DNA from 3 places in the Paenarthrobacter sp. NPDC058040 genome. Region 3 is predicted to be linked to each of the others. Evidence: riboswitches for the same ligand, from Rfam matches in the RefSeq annotation. Region 3 holds a riboswitch; each other region holds the start of a gene.

Region 1 (5,779 bases), on a different contig from region 3:
CGCTCCGGATGCACCGGCGAGCGTCGACCTGCAGTTCCTGGGCATCAACGACTTCCACGGCCGCATCGATTCCAACACCGTGCTCTTCGCCGGAACGGTGGAAAAGCTTCGCGCAGCAGCCGCACCCGGAGCCACGGCCTTCATCTCTGCCGGCGACAACATCGGCGCCTCGCTGTTCGCTTCCTCGGTGGCGAAGGACCAGCCCACCATCGATGTCCTGAACGCCCTGGAGCTCCAGGCTTCTGCGGTGGGCAACCACGAGTTCGACGGCGGTTGGGCAGACTTGCGCGACCGGGTCATCGCCGGTGGAAACAACGCCAAGTTCGCTTACCTCGGCGCCAACGTCTACCAGAAGGGCACCACCACCCCGGTCCTGCCGGAGTACAAGGTCCTGGAGATGAACGGCCTGCGGGTGGCCGTGATCGGCACGGTTACGCAGGAAGTTCCGTCGTTGGTAACGCCTGCGGGGATCACGGACCTGGAATTCGGTGATCCGGTGGAAGCGATCAACCGCGTCGCAGCGAAGATCAAAGCTGACAACGCCGCGGACCTGATCATCGTGGAAAACCACGACGGCGCCGCTTCCGGAACGCCGGAAGGCGCCACATTGGAGCAGGAAGTGGCGGCCGGCGGCCCGTTCGCCAAGCTCGTCAACGAGACCACTCCCGACGTCGCCGCGATCTTCACCGGTCACACGCACAAGGAGTACGCCTGGGACGCACCCATCCTGGACAACGGCCAGCCCACCGGCAAGACGCGTCCGATCGTCCAGACCGGCAACTACGGCGAGAACGTGGGCAGTGTGACCCTGACGGTGGATACGGCTTCCAAGGCGGTGACTGCATACAAGGCCTCGATCGTTGACCGCACCACGGACACAGCCGAAAGCCTGGTAGCAAGCTACCAGCGCGTCGCCGCAGTCAAGACCATCGTGGACGAAGCCCTGGCCAACGCCGCGGAGATCGGGAACCAGCCAGTGGGCTCGGTGACAGCTGATATCACCACAGCCTTCACCCCGGATCCGGCGGGCGGCGCCCCGAAGCGTGACGACCGCGCGAGCGAATCGACGCTGGGCAACCTCGTGGCCGACTCCCTGGTGGACACGCTCAAGGCGCCCGAACTCGGCTCGGCCGAGATCGGCGTCGTGAACCCCGGCGGGCTGCGGAACGAGCTGTACTACGCCCCGGATGGAACCATCACGTACGCCGAGGCCAACGCCGTGCTGCCGTTCGTGAACAACCTCTGGACCACCTCCCTCACCGGCGCGCAGTTCAAGACGCTCCTGGAACAGCAGTGGCAGACCAACCCGGACGGCACCGTGCCAAGCCGCCCGTACCAACAGCTGGGTCTGTCCAAGAACGTCAACTACACCTACGACGCCGCCCGGCCAGCGGGTGACCGCATCACGGGCATTTGGGTCAACAACGCCGTGATCGATCCTGCCAAGCAGTACCGGATCGGGACGTTCAGCTTCCTCGCTACCGGTGGTGACAACTTCCGGGTCTTCAAGGAAGGCAGCAACACCAAGGACACCGGCCTGGTGGACCGGGACGCGTGGATCACGTACCTGCAGGCGCACAAGCCGGTCTCGCCGGACTTCGCCCGGCGTTCGGTGGCCGTGGCAAACACCACTGCGGCCGAGGTCAAAGCTGGAGACGCCATCACGCTGACCGTGTCCAAGCTGGACCTGACGTCGATTGGCAGCCCGGCCAACAAGACGCTCAAGGCCGTCTTCATCGATGCCAAGGGTGCCAGCACGGATCTCGGGGATGTGCCAGTGGCCTCCGGCGCAGCGAACGTCAGCCTCAAGGTTCCCGCAGCAGCGGCGGCCGGCACTGGCACGGTGGTGCTGACCGCCGTCGAAAGCGGCACCACGGTGAAGGCGCTGGTCAAGGTGGCAGCAAGCGGCCCGAATCCGCCGCAGTGCACCGCCCCCACCAAACCGTCCAAGTGGTATGACGTTGTGGGCTGGCTCCGCTACGCATTCGCGTGGCTGGAGTACCAGAAGTGCTTGAGGGGCTAAGTACCCGTTGATGGCAGCAAGGGAGCCCCTCACGCCGGTGAGGGGCTCCTTTGCGTGCAGTGGTTAGTTGCGGACGGATTCGGGTTCCTGCGCCTTGTCAGCGTCCTTTTGCAGCTCGGCACGGAAGTGCCCGTAGCGGGCCAGGTGGGTAGGCCGCTTGCGGAGGATGGCCCACGCCACGCCCAAGGCAAGGAACCACACCGGCGTCACAAGGAGCGCCATGAGCGTGTCCGGCTGGGTGGTCAAAGCCCACAGGATGAAGGCAAAGAAGGCGAAGACAACCCACACCATCACCACGCCACCGGGCATCTTGAACGCCGAGGCCTCGTGAAGCTGCGGCCGGCGCTTCCGGAACGCGAGGTAGCTGGCCAGGATGATCGACCAAACAAAGACGAAGCAGACGGCGGACACGGTGGTCACCATGTCGAACGCCTTGCCGACGTCCTGCCCGGCGTACATGAGGACGACGCCGGACAGCAACAGGACGCAGGAGAGGAACAGGGCGTTGCGGGGTACTTTGCGTCCGGACAGTGCGCTGAAGACCGCGGGCGCGTCGCCTTCCTGGGCCAGGCCATAGACCATCCGGGACGTGGAGTAGATGCCGGAGTTGGCCGAGGACATCGCTGAGCTCAGCACCACCAGGTTGACGATGGTGGCGGCGGCGCCGAGGCCTGCCAGGGAGAACATGGCGATAAACGGGCTGTGTCCGGCAGCGAACTGGGTCCACGGCGTGACGGACATGAGGATGATGAGGGCGCCCACGTAGAAGAGGAGCACGCGGATGGGGATGGAATTGATGGCCTTGGGCAGGTTCTTTTCCGGATCCTTGGCTTCGGCTGCCGTGGTTCCAACCAATTCGATGCCCACAAATGCGAAGACCGCGATCTGGAAACCGGCCACGAAGCCCATGAATTCGTTGGGGAAGAAGCCTCCGTGGGACCAAAGGTTGGTGAAGCCGGCCGGTCCGGCGTCCGACTGGAAGCCGCCGAGGATCATGAACAGGCCAACGATGATGAGTGCTGCGATGGCGACGATCTTGATGAGGGCGAACCAGAACTCGGTCTCGCCGAAGGCCTTCACCGTGGCCAGGTTGAGGAGCAGGAGGATGCCGATGGTGATGAGTCCGGGGATCCACAGTGGCAGGCCGGGCCAGAGTTCCTTGGAGTAGCCCGCGATCGCGATCACGTCCGCGATGCCGGTGATGACCCAGCAGAACCAATAGGTCCAGCCGGTGAAGAAGCCCGCCCAGGGACCCAGGAGGTCGGCGGCGAAGTCGCTGAAGGATTTGTAGTTCAGGTTGCTCAGGAGCAGTTCGCCCATGGCGCGCATGACGAAGAACAGCATGAAGCCGATGATCATGTAAACGAAGATCACCGAGGGGCCGGCAGCGGAGATGGTCTTGCCCGAGCCCATGAAGAGACCGGTTCCAATGGCGCCGCCGATGGCGATCAACTGGATGTGGCGGTTGCTGAGTTGCCGTTCCAGGTGGGGCTCTTGCTTGTTGCCGGCATCTGTTGGTGGGCGCTGAATCGTCATGAGGAACTCCATTGTTCAGGCGGCACACGTGGTGTGCCACGATGATTCGGGTTCCTCCCCGCTCTGTCATTGACCTGAGAGTTTCCGCGTTCCTGCGCACAGGACCGCTTGCACCTTCGGTGAGCCCGGGAATCCCGGACTGCTTTCCAGAGTTGCCTCGCCGTGGCGGTACAGGGTGCCTGAGAGATTCCTGGGGAGGGTTTGCTCCTACGGCGCCTGACGGGATGTACCGGCAGGACTCTCCCGCCACGGATCACAAGCGCGCATCACCTGGCCGGTGATGCAGCTCACACAGTAGCGAAGCCCGGAGCGGTACGCAAGCGTCCCAGCTCACGCCGGGTTCGAGCGGCTGTTCAGAGTCCCAGGATGCTGCGGGCGATTTCGTCCGCATCGCGCAGGGTCCGTTGCCCGCTCCTGTACGCCCGGCCTTTGGTGGGCCGGGCCTCGGCTGCGATGGCGGTTCCCCACTGCGTTGCGGACAATTGCAGGCCCAAAACATACAGCCCGTTGGTTACGGAACCGTTGGCCGCCACCGGCCGGTATGGATGCGGCTCAACGTCCAGGCCAGTGGTCTGTACCGGAGTTCCTTCAACGCTCATCATGATCTTGGTGCGAACCAGGCCGTCCGCCAGCAGCTGTTCAAGAAGCGGCGAGATGTTCATGCCAACGCGGTTCGCGGGCGACATCGCCTCGATCAACGTGCGGGCCTGAGCCGGTGCGTCCCGCACCCACGGCGAGAAAGCGCGGAAGACTTTGGCGTTACGGTCCACGCTGAACTTCGGGTCGGGTCCCACGAAACTCACGACGCCGGCACGCGCCAAGGCGGCCAGCTGTTCCGACCGCAGGGCCGGGGGTCCGCTGGCAAGCCCCTCAACGAAGGACTCGAACCAACCGCGGAGCTCAGCCACCCAGGATTCGTCCGTGATGCCGCCGTCGGCCACCACGGTCTTGAGAATCGCTCGGCCCGTGTGCAGCGCACCAATGGCCATCTTCACGGGGTCAGATTCACCCAGGGCGGAACGCCGGGCGTCATCGTCTAGATAGTCGGTGATGGCTTTGTCCAAGTCCCGGCGCGAGGCAAAGGTCCGCCCGGCCAAAGGCGCGGCAAGTCCCCGCAGGTTGAGCCGCCGAGAGGCCACGACGTGCTTTTCCACGAGCGCACCCACTGCGCTTTCCCAATTGCCCGTGGCGTGGGCGTGGGGTTGCAATGCGTCTTCAAGGTCGGCAAGGAACTGCGCGGCGTCCCTGATGGCTGCCGGCTGTGACTTTGCCAGCGTCGCGTAGTACGCCCACAACGCGTCCCGGTGCAGGAGGGGCCAAAGGTCGTGGTCGAAACCGGGCTGGATTCCGGCTGCCTTGAAACGGTCCATGGCTGCCTCGGTCAGGTACCGGAGCGTGATGCTGGTGGCGTAGTAGCCGGACAGCCCGGCCTTGGCGCGGTACGGGGTGCCCCTCCGTGAAGCGGCGATGATCTTAGGTTCGCGTCCGGATGGGCGGTACTCGAGCATGCCCGCCCCGGGCGCAACTGCGTCAACAAATTTGCCGCCACGGCCCTCAGTCAGCTGGCCCATGACATCGAAGAAGTTCAAACCCATGCCACGGACCAGTACTGGCTCGTTGTCCGGTACCCGGGTCCAGTCCACATCGGCCGGAGGAGCGGGCGGGAAATAGAGCAGCCCCTGTTCCCCTGCGGCAGTCTGGAACGAGCGCTGCTCCGGATTCAGGCGGGATTCGATGTGCCCCAGCGCGAGGACCACGGAACCGACGGTGAGTGAACCGCCGTCGGCCAGTTCGACGTCGAACGTTCCTCCCCCAACCGGCCGCGCCGCCACGGCGGACGTCTCATGGAAGGTGACCTCGACGCCGTCGGGCAGTCGCTGGAGCAACTCAGCGAGGGTCTGCCGCAAATAGCGCCCATAGATGGCGCGGCTGGGGAAGTTGTCCGACTCGAGACTGGCTAACTCCGCCTTTTCGGCCCGGTTCAATCCCTGGCCATCACGACGCCGTGTGACGCGCCATTGGTCGAACGACGTCCCGGCCAGAGGGGGCGCGAGCTCGGGGTCCTCTGGGATGAGCGTCGGGTAGAACGACTGGGTATTCATCAGGTAAAGCCGCGACTGTTCGGGCTGCCACACATGGCCCGAACCTGCAGGATACGGATCAATGACGTGGATGTGGAGCTTCGCGGTTGTGGTCACAATCGCCTCATCCGTGGCTCCG
Region 2 (5,779 bases), on a different contig from region 3:
CCGGGGGAGCCAACTGGGTTTGAACGTCTGGCCGATGGTCAGTGCGCACAGCACGCCGCAGTAGAGGTTCATGGCGTTGGACGCCGCGACCCCCAGGCAGAAGATGCCCACGATGATCAACGTCCACGGCTGGAGCAGCGCCCCCAGGCTGCCGACGATCTCGATGTCGCCGGAGCTCATGGCCACCGCGAGGGTCCCCACCAGTGCGCCGAGGATCATGGGGAACAGGGTTCCCAACACACAACCCGAGTAGGAAGCCCAGAAGGCCGGAGCCGATCCCGTACCCTGCGGCATGTAGCGGGAATAGTCCGAGACGTAGGGCGCGTAGGCCAGTTGCCACAGGGCGGAGACCGAAACGGTTCCCATGAAGCCAACCCAGTTGAAGTTGCCTTGCTCCAGGAAGTTGGCAGGAAGTCCATCAACCATCAGGATCCAGCCGAAGGACAACAGGAGAGCCAAGCCGGCCGCGATGCTGAGAACGCGGGCGTAGGCATGGATGAGGCGGTACCCGAAGATCGTGGCGATCACGCTGACCACGCCGATGATGATGATGCCCGCGTCCACGCTGATGCCCGGGCTCACGGCCGCCATTGCTTCTCCGCCGAAGACGAGGTTGGCTGCGAAGAAGCCTACATACATCACCACGACGATCACGACGATCAGCAAGGCTCCGAAAGAGCCGAACTGGCCGCGGGTCTGGATCATCTGGGCCACCCCAAGCTGCGGTCCCTGGGCGGAGTGCAGGGCCATGAAGATCCCACCCAGGAGGTTGCCGATGATGATCCCGATGATCGCGGGAACGAAGCTCAGGCCGAACACCGTGGTGGCCAGTCCGCCGGTCACGATGGTCATGATCATGATGTTGGAACCGAACCAGATGGTGAACAGGTCCCTGGCCTTGCCGTGCCGTTCGTTCAAGGGAATCGGCTGGATGGTCTTGTCCTCAAGCCGTGGAACTTCCGTCCGTGGGACCTCGGTGACGGGGGTGCTCATGACGCACTCCGCGAAGCCGTCTCCAGTTCACGGAGCTCCGAGGCCTTGCTGCGGTTGACCATGAGGGCCAGCAGATCGAAGACGAGGGTTGCCGCGGCTACGGTGGTGATGTCCGCATGGTCGTAGGCCGGTGCGACTTCGACGACGTCGGCGCCCACGATGTTGATGCCGTCCAGGCCGCGGAGCAGGGCAAGGAGTTCGCGGGAGTGGAGCCCGCCCATCTCCGGAGTGCCGGTGCCGGGGGCGTAGGAGGGATCCAGGACATCGATGTCGATGGAGACGTACACCGGGGTGTCGCCCAGCCGCTCCTTGACGCGTTCGATCGCCGCCGGAACGCCGATGACATCCAGGTCCGAGCAGCGGATGATCTGGAAGCCGAACTCGTGGTCGCGGAGGAAGTCGTTGCGGTCATACACAGGTCCGCGGATACCGACATGCATGGACTTGTCCTCCACCAGCAGGCCCTCCTCGAACGCCCGGCGGAAGATGGTGCCGTGCGTGATGGGCTGGTCGAAGTAGGTGTCCCATGTGTCCAGGTGAGCGTCGAAGTGCAGCAGCGCCACCGGGCCGTGGACCTTGTTCAGTGCCCGCAGCATCGGCAGGGCAATGGTGTGGTCGCCGCCGATCGAGATGAGCCGCTTCTCTTCGCTGATGAGCGGCAGGGCCTGCTCCTCGATCTCGCGGACAGCCCGGGTGATGTCATAGGGAGTGCAGGCGATGTCCCCGGCGTCCACCACCTGGGCTTCGTACACCGGCTCGACGTCGAGCTCCGGGTGGTAGCCCGGACGGAGCAGCCGGGAGGCCTCGCGGACTGCGGCAGGACCGAAACGGGCGCCGGGCCGGAAGGAGGTTCCGCCGTCGAACGGCACACCCACAATGGCGATGTCGTAGTCGGGGACGCGGTCGATTTGGGGGAGTCGGGCGAAGGTGCCGAGGCCTGCGTAGCGGGGAACCTTGGTTGCGTCCACGGGGCCGATGGGCTGGTGCGTTGTCATGGCTTGATCCTTCGAGTAGCTGGGGCGCTCGCCGTTGAGCGGGAAGTGCATATCTCAATTCTTGGTGACGCGCATCACGGCGGATAGCGGTACATTGACTACAAATGGTCGAGGCGTTTAGACAAACGTCTAACCGTCCCGAAAACAAGCACCCAGGAGTCCTCATCCATGGCCATCACCGTCGCCGAACTCGTGGCCGAGCCGCAGCTCGGACTCAGCCTGCTGGCAGGTTCCAGCGGAGCCGGCAACCGCATCACCTGGGCCCACACTTCAGACCTGCCCAGGCTGTGGGAGTGGGTCACCGGCGGCGAGCTCATGATGACCAACGGGCTCTCCATCCCCGCCGACGCGGACGGGCAAGTGGCGCTCGCCGAAGCCTTGGTGGATTCGGGCGCCAGTGCGTTGGCCATCGGCGAGAAGATGCATGCGCCGGAGCTGCAACCGGAATTCCTGCGGGCCTGCGACCGGCTCGCCCTGCCGCTGATCAACATCCCGTACCCGCTGCCGTTCATCGCGATTGCGCGGTCCGTGGCGGAGTCGTCGCTGCTTGAAGAGTCCCGGCGCTTGCGGCAAACGGCCCGCGTGTACGACCTCCTCCGCACGGCCGGAGCGTCGGAGGACCATTGGCAAAGTTTGGTCCTGAGGTTGGCCACGGAGCTGGATTCGGAGCTGTTCGTGGTGGACCGCCGTTGCCTCCATCCGTGGCACCCCGAGGGGCAGCCGCTTCCGGAGTTCCTTGTGGAGGAATGGTCGCCGCACCCGGGCCAGGTCTCGGTTGCGGGCAAGAACTTCCAGTGGCACCGGATCCGAGGCAGGCACGTCCTGACCATGGACATTCCCACCCACGCGAACGCGCTCCTGGTGGTGCTGCCTGGCAGCGAACCGCACCCTGACGCCGTCGTGCTTTTGCATGCCGCAACCGTGCTGGGACTGCAGTTGGCGCGCATCGTCCTCTCGCTCGAGGGCCGGCACCGGCTCGCCGGGGAGTTCCTCCTGCAGGCGCTCGACGGGCGCCTGGGGACGGCGGAGATGGAACGGCGGCTGGAGGCTTTCGAGGTTCCTCCCCAGGGTTTTGTGGTCGCCTCGATGTCGGCGGACGACGGCGATCGGCTGGCCAACGTGCACATCGAACTCTGGCGGCACGGGACTTCGGCGGCCTCCTTGAGGCGGAACGACCGGCTGCACGTGGTGGTCGCGGCTGACGTGGCTGACGAGCTGCTGGTCCACTGCGCGGGGTTGGGAACCACCATCGGCGTGAGTTCCGCGTCCGCGGTAGGTGGCCTTCAGCAAGCCCAGCAGGAGTCGTTGTGGGCGCTGGGATCGGCGAAAGCGAACAAGCTTGGATTGGCCCGGTACGCGGAGGGGCCCAGCTGGTTGGGACTGACCGGATTCGAGGAGGGAACTGCGTTGGTCCAGCGCCTTCTCGGGCCCATTTTCGAGTATGAGCAGCGGCAGGACGGCGATCTCATGGTCACGCTGAAGACCTATCTGGACTCGCAGCGGTCATGGCAAAAAACGGCCTCCACGCTCTTCACGCACCGGCAAACCATCATCTACCGGATCCGGAAAATCGGCGAGCTGACGGGGCTGGACATGGGAGAGACGTCAACGCTGGCGCAGCTTTGGTTGGCGTTGCAGATTCACGAAGCGATGCACGGCTAGGCCCCGCGGGAAACACCCGCCTTGCGCTTTTTCGGAATGACCCGCTATGGTGTGAAGCGTGTCACTGAGGTGGCGCAAACGCTTTTGATCTGCGGCGGGAGAGCCCTGCCGGTACATCCAGTCAGGCGCCGTAGGAGCAAATCCTCCCCAGGAATCTCTCAGGCCCATGTACCGCCGCGGTTAGGCAACTCTGGAAAGCAGTCCGGGCAACCGGGCTCACCGACGGTGCAAGTGGACAACCAAGTCCACGGAATCTCTCAGGTCCAATACAGAGCGGGGAGGAACCCATATTCACCGTGGCGCTCAACGGGCGCCTGAATCCTGGAGTTCCTCTTGACTGTTCAATCCTCCCCAACCGCTTTCGCGGACCGGCATATCGGCGCCCGCCGCCAGGCCGATGTTGAGACCATGCTCAAGGCCATCGGCTATGACTCTGTCGACGGTCTGGTGGACGTGGCTGTTCCCGATTCCATCCGCCAGGCTTCGCCCCTCACGCTGCAGAAGGCGCTGAGCGAGGTCCAGGTGCTGGCCGAGCTGCGCAAGCTGGCCGCGAAGAACAAGACCGCCGTTCAGATGATCGGCCAGGGCTACTACGACACCGTGACCCCGCCGGTGATCCGCCGCAACATCCTCGAAGCCCCCGCCTGGTACACCGCTTACACCCCGTACCAGCCCGAGATTTCGCAGGGCCGGCTCGAAGCGCTGCTCAACTTCCAGACCATGGTCCAGGACCTCACCGGGCTTCCGATCGCCAACGCTTCCCTGCTGGACGAAGCCACTGCCGTGGCCGAGGCCGTGTTGCTCATGCGCCGGGCTAACAAAGCTGTGAAGGACGGCAAGACCGTCCTGGACGCCGACCTCCTCCCGCAGACCATCGCCATCGTCAAGGGCCGCGCCGAGGCGCTCGGCTTCGAGGTTCTGGTTGCGGACCTCTCGGCAGGCTTGCCCGACGGCGACATCAACGGCATCGTCCTGCAGCAGCCGGGCGTTTCCGGCCGGGTCTTCAACCACGCCCCCGTGATCGCTGAGGCGAAGGAACGCGGTGCCCTGGTCACGGTCGCTGCCGATTTGCTGGCGCTCACCCTCATCACGCCCCCGGGCGAACAGGGCGCGGACATCGCCGTCGGAACCGCGCAGCGCTTCGGTGTGCCGCTGTTCTTTGGCGGCCCGCACGCTGCCTACATGGCTGTCCGGAACGGCATGGAGCGCACGCTTCCGGGCCGCATCGTGGGCGTGTCCAAGGACAACGCCGGCGTGCCCGCGTACCGCTTGGCGCTCCAGACCCGTGAGCAGCACATCCGCCGCGAGAAGGCCACGTCCAACATCTGCACGGCCCAGGCTTTGCTCGCGATCGTCGCGTCGATGTACGCGGTCTACCACGGCCCCGACGGACTGAAGGCGATCGCGGAGACCGTCCACGGCCACGCCCGTGTCCTGGCCACGACCCTGCAGAAGGCCGGCCGCGAACTCGTGTCCGACTCCTTCTTCGATACCCTCACGGTCCGCGTGCCCGGCAAGGCTTCGAAGGTGATCGGTGCCGCCGAGGCACGCGGCATCAACCTCCGCCACATCGATGAGGACACCGTGGGCGTCTCGGTTGATGAAACCACGACGCCGGAGGTCCTCTCCGCGGTCGCCGTCGCCTTTGGCGCCGGTCCGGTAGGGGACGCTGCAGGGTTCGAGCTGCCTTCTGACGTGGTCCGTACCTCCGATTTCCTGCAGCACCCCGTGTTCAACACGCACCGTTCCGAGACGCAGCTGTTGCGCTATATCCGCAAGCTGTCCGACCGGGACCTCGCGCTGGACCGGACCATGATCCCGTTGGGTTCGTGCACCATGAAGCTCAACGCTACGGCTGAGATGGAAGCCATTTCCTGGCCGGAGTTCGCTTCGATCCACCCGTTCGCTCCGGACCACCAAACCGAGGGTTGGCGCGAGCTGATTACCGGTTTGGAAGCCGACCTGACGGAGATCACCGGCTACGACCAGGTCTCCATCCAGCCGAACGCCGGTTCACAAGGTGAGCTTGCAGGCCTGCTCGCGATCCGCGGCTACCACCTGTCCCGTGGCGATGAGCAGCGCAACGTCTGCTTGATTCCGGCTTCTGCCCACGGTACGAACGCTGCTTC
Region 3 (5,779 bases):
CCGGAATCACGAGGTTTTGCTGGTACGAGGCCGTGAGGATGGAGCCGAGCACAGCTGTCCCCAGCAAGGAACCGAGTTCGTAACCGGTCTCGGAGATCGCCGAGGCGGCTCCGGACTTGTCGGCCGGAACGGAAGCCAGGATGAGGTCGTTGGAGATGGTCTCCGCCGCTCCTACCCCCACGGCCAGGACGGTCAATGCGGACAACAGGAACACGGGTCCGGTTCCATGGTCGCCCGCCATGGCCACGAAGTAACCAACGGCGCTGAGCGAGAGTCCGCCGGCAACCACGTAGCCCGGGCGGATGCGCTTGACCAGTGGCACCACCAAGAGGCCGGCCACCACTGTTGCCAGGAGCGCGGGAATCATCGCGATCCCGGCCTCCATGGGGGACTGCCCTTCCACCAACTGCAGGTGCTGGGCGAAGAAGTAGATGAACCCGGTCATGGAGAACAGGGACAACACGTTTGCCACGATCGCCGTGCTGAACACTTTGTTGCTGAACAATCGGACGTCCAGCATCGGACCTGAAAGCTGTTGCTGCCGACGCACAAAGAACACACCCATGAGCAGGCCGAAGGTCATGAACGCCGCCGCCGAAGGGCCAAAGCCGTGCACGGCGAATTCCTTGATCCCGTACACAAAGGGGGCCATGGTCAGAACGGACAGGGCAATGCTCGGGACATCCACGCGGCCCGGGTTGGCATCCTTGGATTCGGGAATGAGTACCCGCCCAAAGGCAAGCAGGGGCAGCAGCAGGAACGTCGCCACGAGGAACACGGCACCCCACCAGAAGTGCTCCACCAGCCAGCCACCGAAGATCGGGCCCAGGGCGGCGCCACCGGAGAACCCGGCAGCCCAGACGGCGATTGCGAGCCGGCGACGGTTCGGGTCGGTAAAGATGTTCCGGATCAGGGACAGCGTGGAGGGCATCAGCATGGCGCCGAAGACACCAAGTGCGGCGCGTCCGGCAATCAACCATTCCGCCGACGGCGCGAACGCTGTAGCAGCCGACACCGCCGCGAAACCCGTGCTGCCGATCAGGAGCAGCCGCCGTCGTCCGATCCTGTCGCCGAAGTTGCCCATGGAAACCAGCAACGCCGCCAGGACCAGCGGATAGGCGTCCACGATCCACAGGAGTTGGATGCCTCCGACGTCCAGTGAACGGGCGATTTCCGGCAGGGCAAAGGTGAGCGCGGTGTTGTCGACGGCCACCAGCAGCACCGGGAACATCAGCAGTGCCAGGGCCGTCCAGTCGCGCCACGGTGCAGTCTTGCCCGGGACCGGGCGCACGGAGGAACGGGGAGCGTGGGTTGAGGACGGCGAGAACATGTTTTTTACTGTACCGTCCAGACGGTATAGTTTCAAATACAACCCGACCCAGCTTTAGGGAATGATGGATCCATGCCGCGAAAACCAGTTGCCCGGGATGCTGTCCTGGATGCCTTTGAAGCACTCCTGATCGAAGTGGGGGAGCGTGCTGCCACGCTGGACGCCGTCGCCAAGCGTGCGGGAGTGTCAAAAGGCGGCCTGCTCTACCACTTCCCCAACAAGGAGTCGTTGATCAGCGCGGTGCTGGAACGCCTGGACGAGTTGGCGAAGCAGGACACCGAGCAGATGAAAGCGGCCCCGGATGGTGCGGCTGCCTACTTCATCCGGTCATCCCTCTGGGCGGACACGCCCATGGACCGGGCCTTCGTCGCAGCAACCCGTCTGGCCGAGGTGGCCCACGAAGAAACCCGCCGTCGGTTCGCCGCGATCCAGCAACGGTGGCTGGACGTGCTGGCCGGGGATGTTGGGCCTGAGGTTGCCAAGGCTGTCAGCTATATGGGCGATGGCCTCTATTTCAACGCGATGTTTGAAGGCGGGCAGGAGGCTGGCACTGCAGGGCGGGAGGCCGACGTCGAGGTCCTCCTGACGGTCCTGGATCGCTTGCGGAAGTAGCGCGGCCTTCCATTTGCCGCCGCGCGGCGGTCATAGGACAATTAACAACTGTGGTGCGCCTTTCCGGCGGGCCGCGAACAATTGCATAAAGCCTATGATCTGCGGCGGGAGAGTCCTGCAGTACGAGATGCAGGCGCCGTAGGAGCAAATCCTCCCCAGGAATCTCTCAGGCCCATGCACCGCCGCGGTTAGGCAACTCTGGAAAGCAGCAGGCAACCGGTGCCACGGTTGTTATGCTCACCGACGGTGCAAGCGGCGTTGTGCAGGCAACACGCGGAAACTCTCAGGTCCAATACAGAGCGGGGAGGAACCCGAGCCACTGTGGCGTACCCAAGCGCCGCCCAAGTAATGGAGTTCCTTCGTGACGGTTAGTTCAGCCTCCACCACCTTCGTCGACCGGCATATCGGTGCCCGCCGCCAGGCCGACATTGACACCATGCTCAAGTCGGTTGGATACGACTCCGTGGATTCCCTCGTGGACACCGCGGTTCCCAACGACATCCGCCAGGACGTTGCCCTGACCCTGCAGAACGCGCTGAGCGAAGTTGAGGTCCTTGCAGAGCTCCGCAAGCTTGCAGCGAAGAACAAGACGGCCGTCCAGATGATCGGCCAGGGCTACTTCGACACCATCACGCCCCCGGTGATCCGCCGCAACATCCTTGAATCGCCGGCCTGGTACACCGCTTACACGCCGTACCAGCCGGAAATCTCCCAGGGCCGCCTCGAGGCACTCCTGAACTTCCAGACCATGGTCCAGGACCTCGTTGGCCTGCCCATCGCCAATGCTTCCCTGCTGGACGAAGCAACTGCCGTAGCTGAGGCCGTGCTGATGATGCGCCGCGCCAACAAGAACAAGGCCGCCCAGGACGGCAAAACCGTCCTCGACGCCGATTGCCTGCCGCAGACCATCGCCATCGTGAAGGGCCGCGCCGAGGCTCTTGGCTTTGAAGTCGAGGTGGCGGATCTCGCCAACGGTCTTCCGGAAGGCGCCATCAACGGCGTCGTCCTTCAGCAGCCCGGTGTTTCCGGCCGCGTCTTCGACCACTCCGCCGTGATCGCTGCGGCGAAAGAGCGGGGTGCCCTGGTCACCGTCGCAGCCGACCTCCTCTCGCTCACGCTCATCACTCCTCCGGGCGAGCAGGGCGCTGATATCGCCGTCGGTTCTGCCCAGCGCCTGGGTGTGCCGCTGTTCTTCGGCGGTCCGCACGCCGCGTACATGGCCGTCCAGAAGGGTCTCGAGCGTTCCATGCCGGGCCGTTTGGTTGGCGTTTCCAAGGACGACGCCGGTGTCCCCGCCTACCGCTTGGCGCTGCAGACCCGTGAGCAGCACATCCGCCGCGAGAAGGCCACCTCCAACATCTGCACGGCACAGGCACTCCTGGCGATCGTCGCTTCGATGTACGCGGTGTACCACGGCCCCGAGGGCTTGAAGGCCATCGCCGAGACTGCCCACAACCACGCCCGTACCCTCGCCGCCTCGCTGAAGGCCGCCGACGTCGAGGTCCTCCACGGTTCCTTCTTCGACACCGTCACCGTTCGCGTGCCAGGCCGTGCCGCGGAGCTCGTGGCTGCAGCGGAGGCCAAGGGCATCAACCTGCGCGGCATCGACGCGGACACTGTTGGTATCTCGGTTGATGAAACCACGACGACGGCGGTAGTCGCCGACGTAGCGGCCGTCTTCGGCGCTTCGGTACTCGAGTCCGTGGAAGGCTTCGCACTTGAGGCTTCCGTTGAGCGCTCGAGCGAATACCTGCAGCACCCGGTGTTCAACACGCACCGTTCCGAGACGCAGCTCCTCCGCTACATCCGCAAGCTCTCGGACCGGGACCTGGCCCTGGACCGCACCATGATCCCGTTGGGTTCCTGCACCATGAAGCTCAACGCTACGGCCGAGATGGAAGCCATCTCCTGGCCGGAGTTCGCTTCGATCCACCCGTTCGCTCCGGACTCCCAGACCTCCGGCTGGCGTGAACTCATCGCCGACCTCGAATCCCAGCTGACCGAGATCACCGGCTACGACCAGGTCTCCATCCAGCCGAACGCCGGTTCCCAGGGCGAGCTCGCGGGTCTCCTCGCGATCCGCGGATACCACCACTCCCGGGGCGACCAGCAGCGCAACGTCTGCCTTATCCCGGCGTCCGCCCACGGCACCAACGCGGCCTCGGCCGTGCTCGCAGGCATGAAGGTCGTCGTCGTGGCTACTGCATCTGACGGCACCATCGACCATGCTGACCTGGCTGCGAAGATCGAAGCCAACCGCGACGTGCTCTCGGCCATCATGATCACCTACCCATCCACTCACGGTGTGTACGACGCCGACGTGCGCGAGGTCTGCGACGCCGTCCACGAAGCCGGCGGACAGGTCTACATCGACGGCGCCAACCTCAACGCCCTTGTTGGTCTCGCCCAGCCGGGCAAGTTCGGCGGCGACGTGTCCCACCTGAACCTGCACAAGACCTTCTGCATCCCGCACGGTGGCGGCGGGCCCGGTGTTGGTCCTGTTGCTGCCAAGGCACACCTGGCTCCGTTCATGCCCGGTGACGCCACGTCATGGACCGAAGGCAACGATGTTCCGATCTCGGCTTCGCGCTTCGGCTCGGCCGGCGTGCTGCCGATCTCCTGGGCCTACGTGAAGCTCATGGGCGGCCAGGGCCTCACCGAAGCCACCAAGTCGGCGCTCCTCGCGGCCAACTACATCGCTTCCCGCCTCAACGAGCACTTCCCGGTGCTCTACACGGGCGAAGGCGGACTCGTGGCCCACGAGTGCATCCTGGACCTGCGTGAACTCACTGCCCGTACCGGTGTTACGGCTGAAGATGTGGCCAAGCGCCTCATCGACTTCGGCTTCCACGCACCCACCCTGGCGTTCCCGGTTGCCGGCACACTCATGGTGGAGCCCACGGAGTCCGAGGACCTCGTGGAGATCGATCGCTTCATCGAGGCCATGATCACCATCCGGGCAGAGATCGAGCAGGTTGCGGCCGGCGACTTCTCCGTGCAGGATTCTCCGCTTCGCCGCGCGCCGCACACGGCAGCCGCCGTCGTAAGCTCCGACTGGGACCGCGCCTACCCACGTGAGCAGGCCGCTTTCCCTGTCCACCACCTGAAGCAGGACAAGTACTTCCCGCCGGTAGGGCGCATCGACGGCGCGGCCGGCGACCGCAACCTCGTCTGCTCCTGCCCGCCGATCGAAGACTTCGAGAACTAAGGACTGGTCATGACTGGGAAATTCACAGCCCTCTACGAAGAGCACAAGAAGCTCGGCGCGTCGTTCACCGACTTCGGTGGCTGGCAGATGCCGCTCAAATACACCTCCGAACTGGCTGAACACCATGCAGTCCGGAAGTCCGCAGGCCTGTTCGACCTCTCCCACATGGGCGAAGTCTGGGTTACCGGCCCCGACGCGGCCGCCTTCCTGGACTACGCGCTGGTGGGCAAGATTTCCGCGATGGCTGAGGGCAAGGCCAAGTACTCGCTGATCTGCCAGGAAGACGGCGGGATCATCGATGACCTCATCACGTACCGTCGTGGCCCGGAGAAGTTCCTGGTGGTACCCAACGCCGGCAACGCCGCGGTAGTCGCTGCAGCGCTCCTTGTGCGCGCAGCCGGTTTTGACGTCGTTGTTGAGGATGCCTCTTCCGAGACGTCGCTCATCGCCGTCCAGGGCCCGCTCGCCGAAGCCATCCTCCTGCGCCTGGTCCCGGCCGAGCAGCATGCTTTGGTCACCGAACTGAAGTACTATGCGGCCGTTGAGGTTCCGTTCACGTTCGACGGCGGCACCCAGGACCTGCTGTTGGCGCGCACCGGGTACACCGGCGAAGACGGATTCGAGATCTT

Evidence for each region. Region 3 has a riboswitch for glycine ahead of gcvP (aminomethyl-transferring glycine dehydrogenase). Riboswitches for the same ligand answer to the same signal wherever they lie in the genome.
Region 1: it holds a riboswitch for glycine, as region 3 does, so the genes downstream of both, cycA (D-serine/D-alanine/glycine transporter) here and gcvP (aminomethyl-transferring glycine dehydrogenase) in region 3, are expected to answer to the same signal.
Region 2: it holds a riboswitch for glycine, as region 3 does, so the genes downstream of both, gcvP (aminomethyl-transferring glycine dehydrogenase) here and gcvP (aminomethyl-transferring glycine dehydrogenase) in region 3, are expected to answer to the same signal.

What each region holds. Positions count from the first base shown of each region.
Region 1 is NZ_JBHVRN010000012.1:146,878-152,656, reverse strand. It holds gene ACFVSJ_RS17705 (ExeM/NucH family extracellular endonuclease) at 1-2,023, shown strand, start outside; gene cycA (D-serine/D-alanine/glycine transporter) at 2,087-3,559, opposite strand; glycine riboswitch at 3,716-3,815, opposite strand; gene ACFVSJ_RS17695 (FAD/NAD(P)-binding protein) at 3,913-5,779, opposite strand, start outside.
Region 2 is NZ_JBHVRN010000004.1:51,185-56,963, forward strand. It holds gene ACFVSJ_RS06475 (purine-cytosine permease family protein) at 1-993, opposite strand, end outside; gene speB (agmatinase) at 990-1,988, opposite strand; gene ACFVSJ_RS06485 (PucR family transcriptional regulator) at 2,157-3,650, shown strand; glycine riboswitch at 3,736-3,834, shown strand; gene gcvP (aminomethyl-transferring glycine dehydrogenase) at 3,984-5,779, shown strand, end outside.
Region 3 is NZ_JBHVRN010000011.1:137,063-142,841, reverse strand. It holds gene ACFVSJ_RS16640 (MFS transporter) at 1-1,330, opposite strand, end outside; gene ACFVSJ_RS16635 (TetR/AcrR family transcriptional regulator) at 1,403-1,942, shown strand; glycine riboswitch at 2,038-2,134, shown strand; gene gcvP (aminomethyl-transferring glycine dehydrogenase) at 2,304-5,150, shown strand; gene gcvT (glycine cleavage system aminomethyltransferase GcvT) at 5,160-5,779, shown strand, end outside.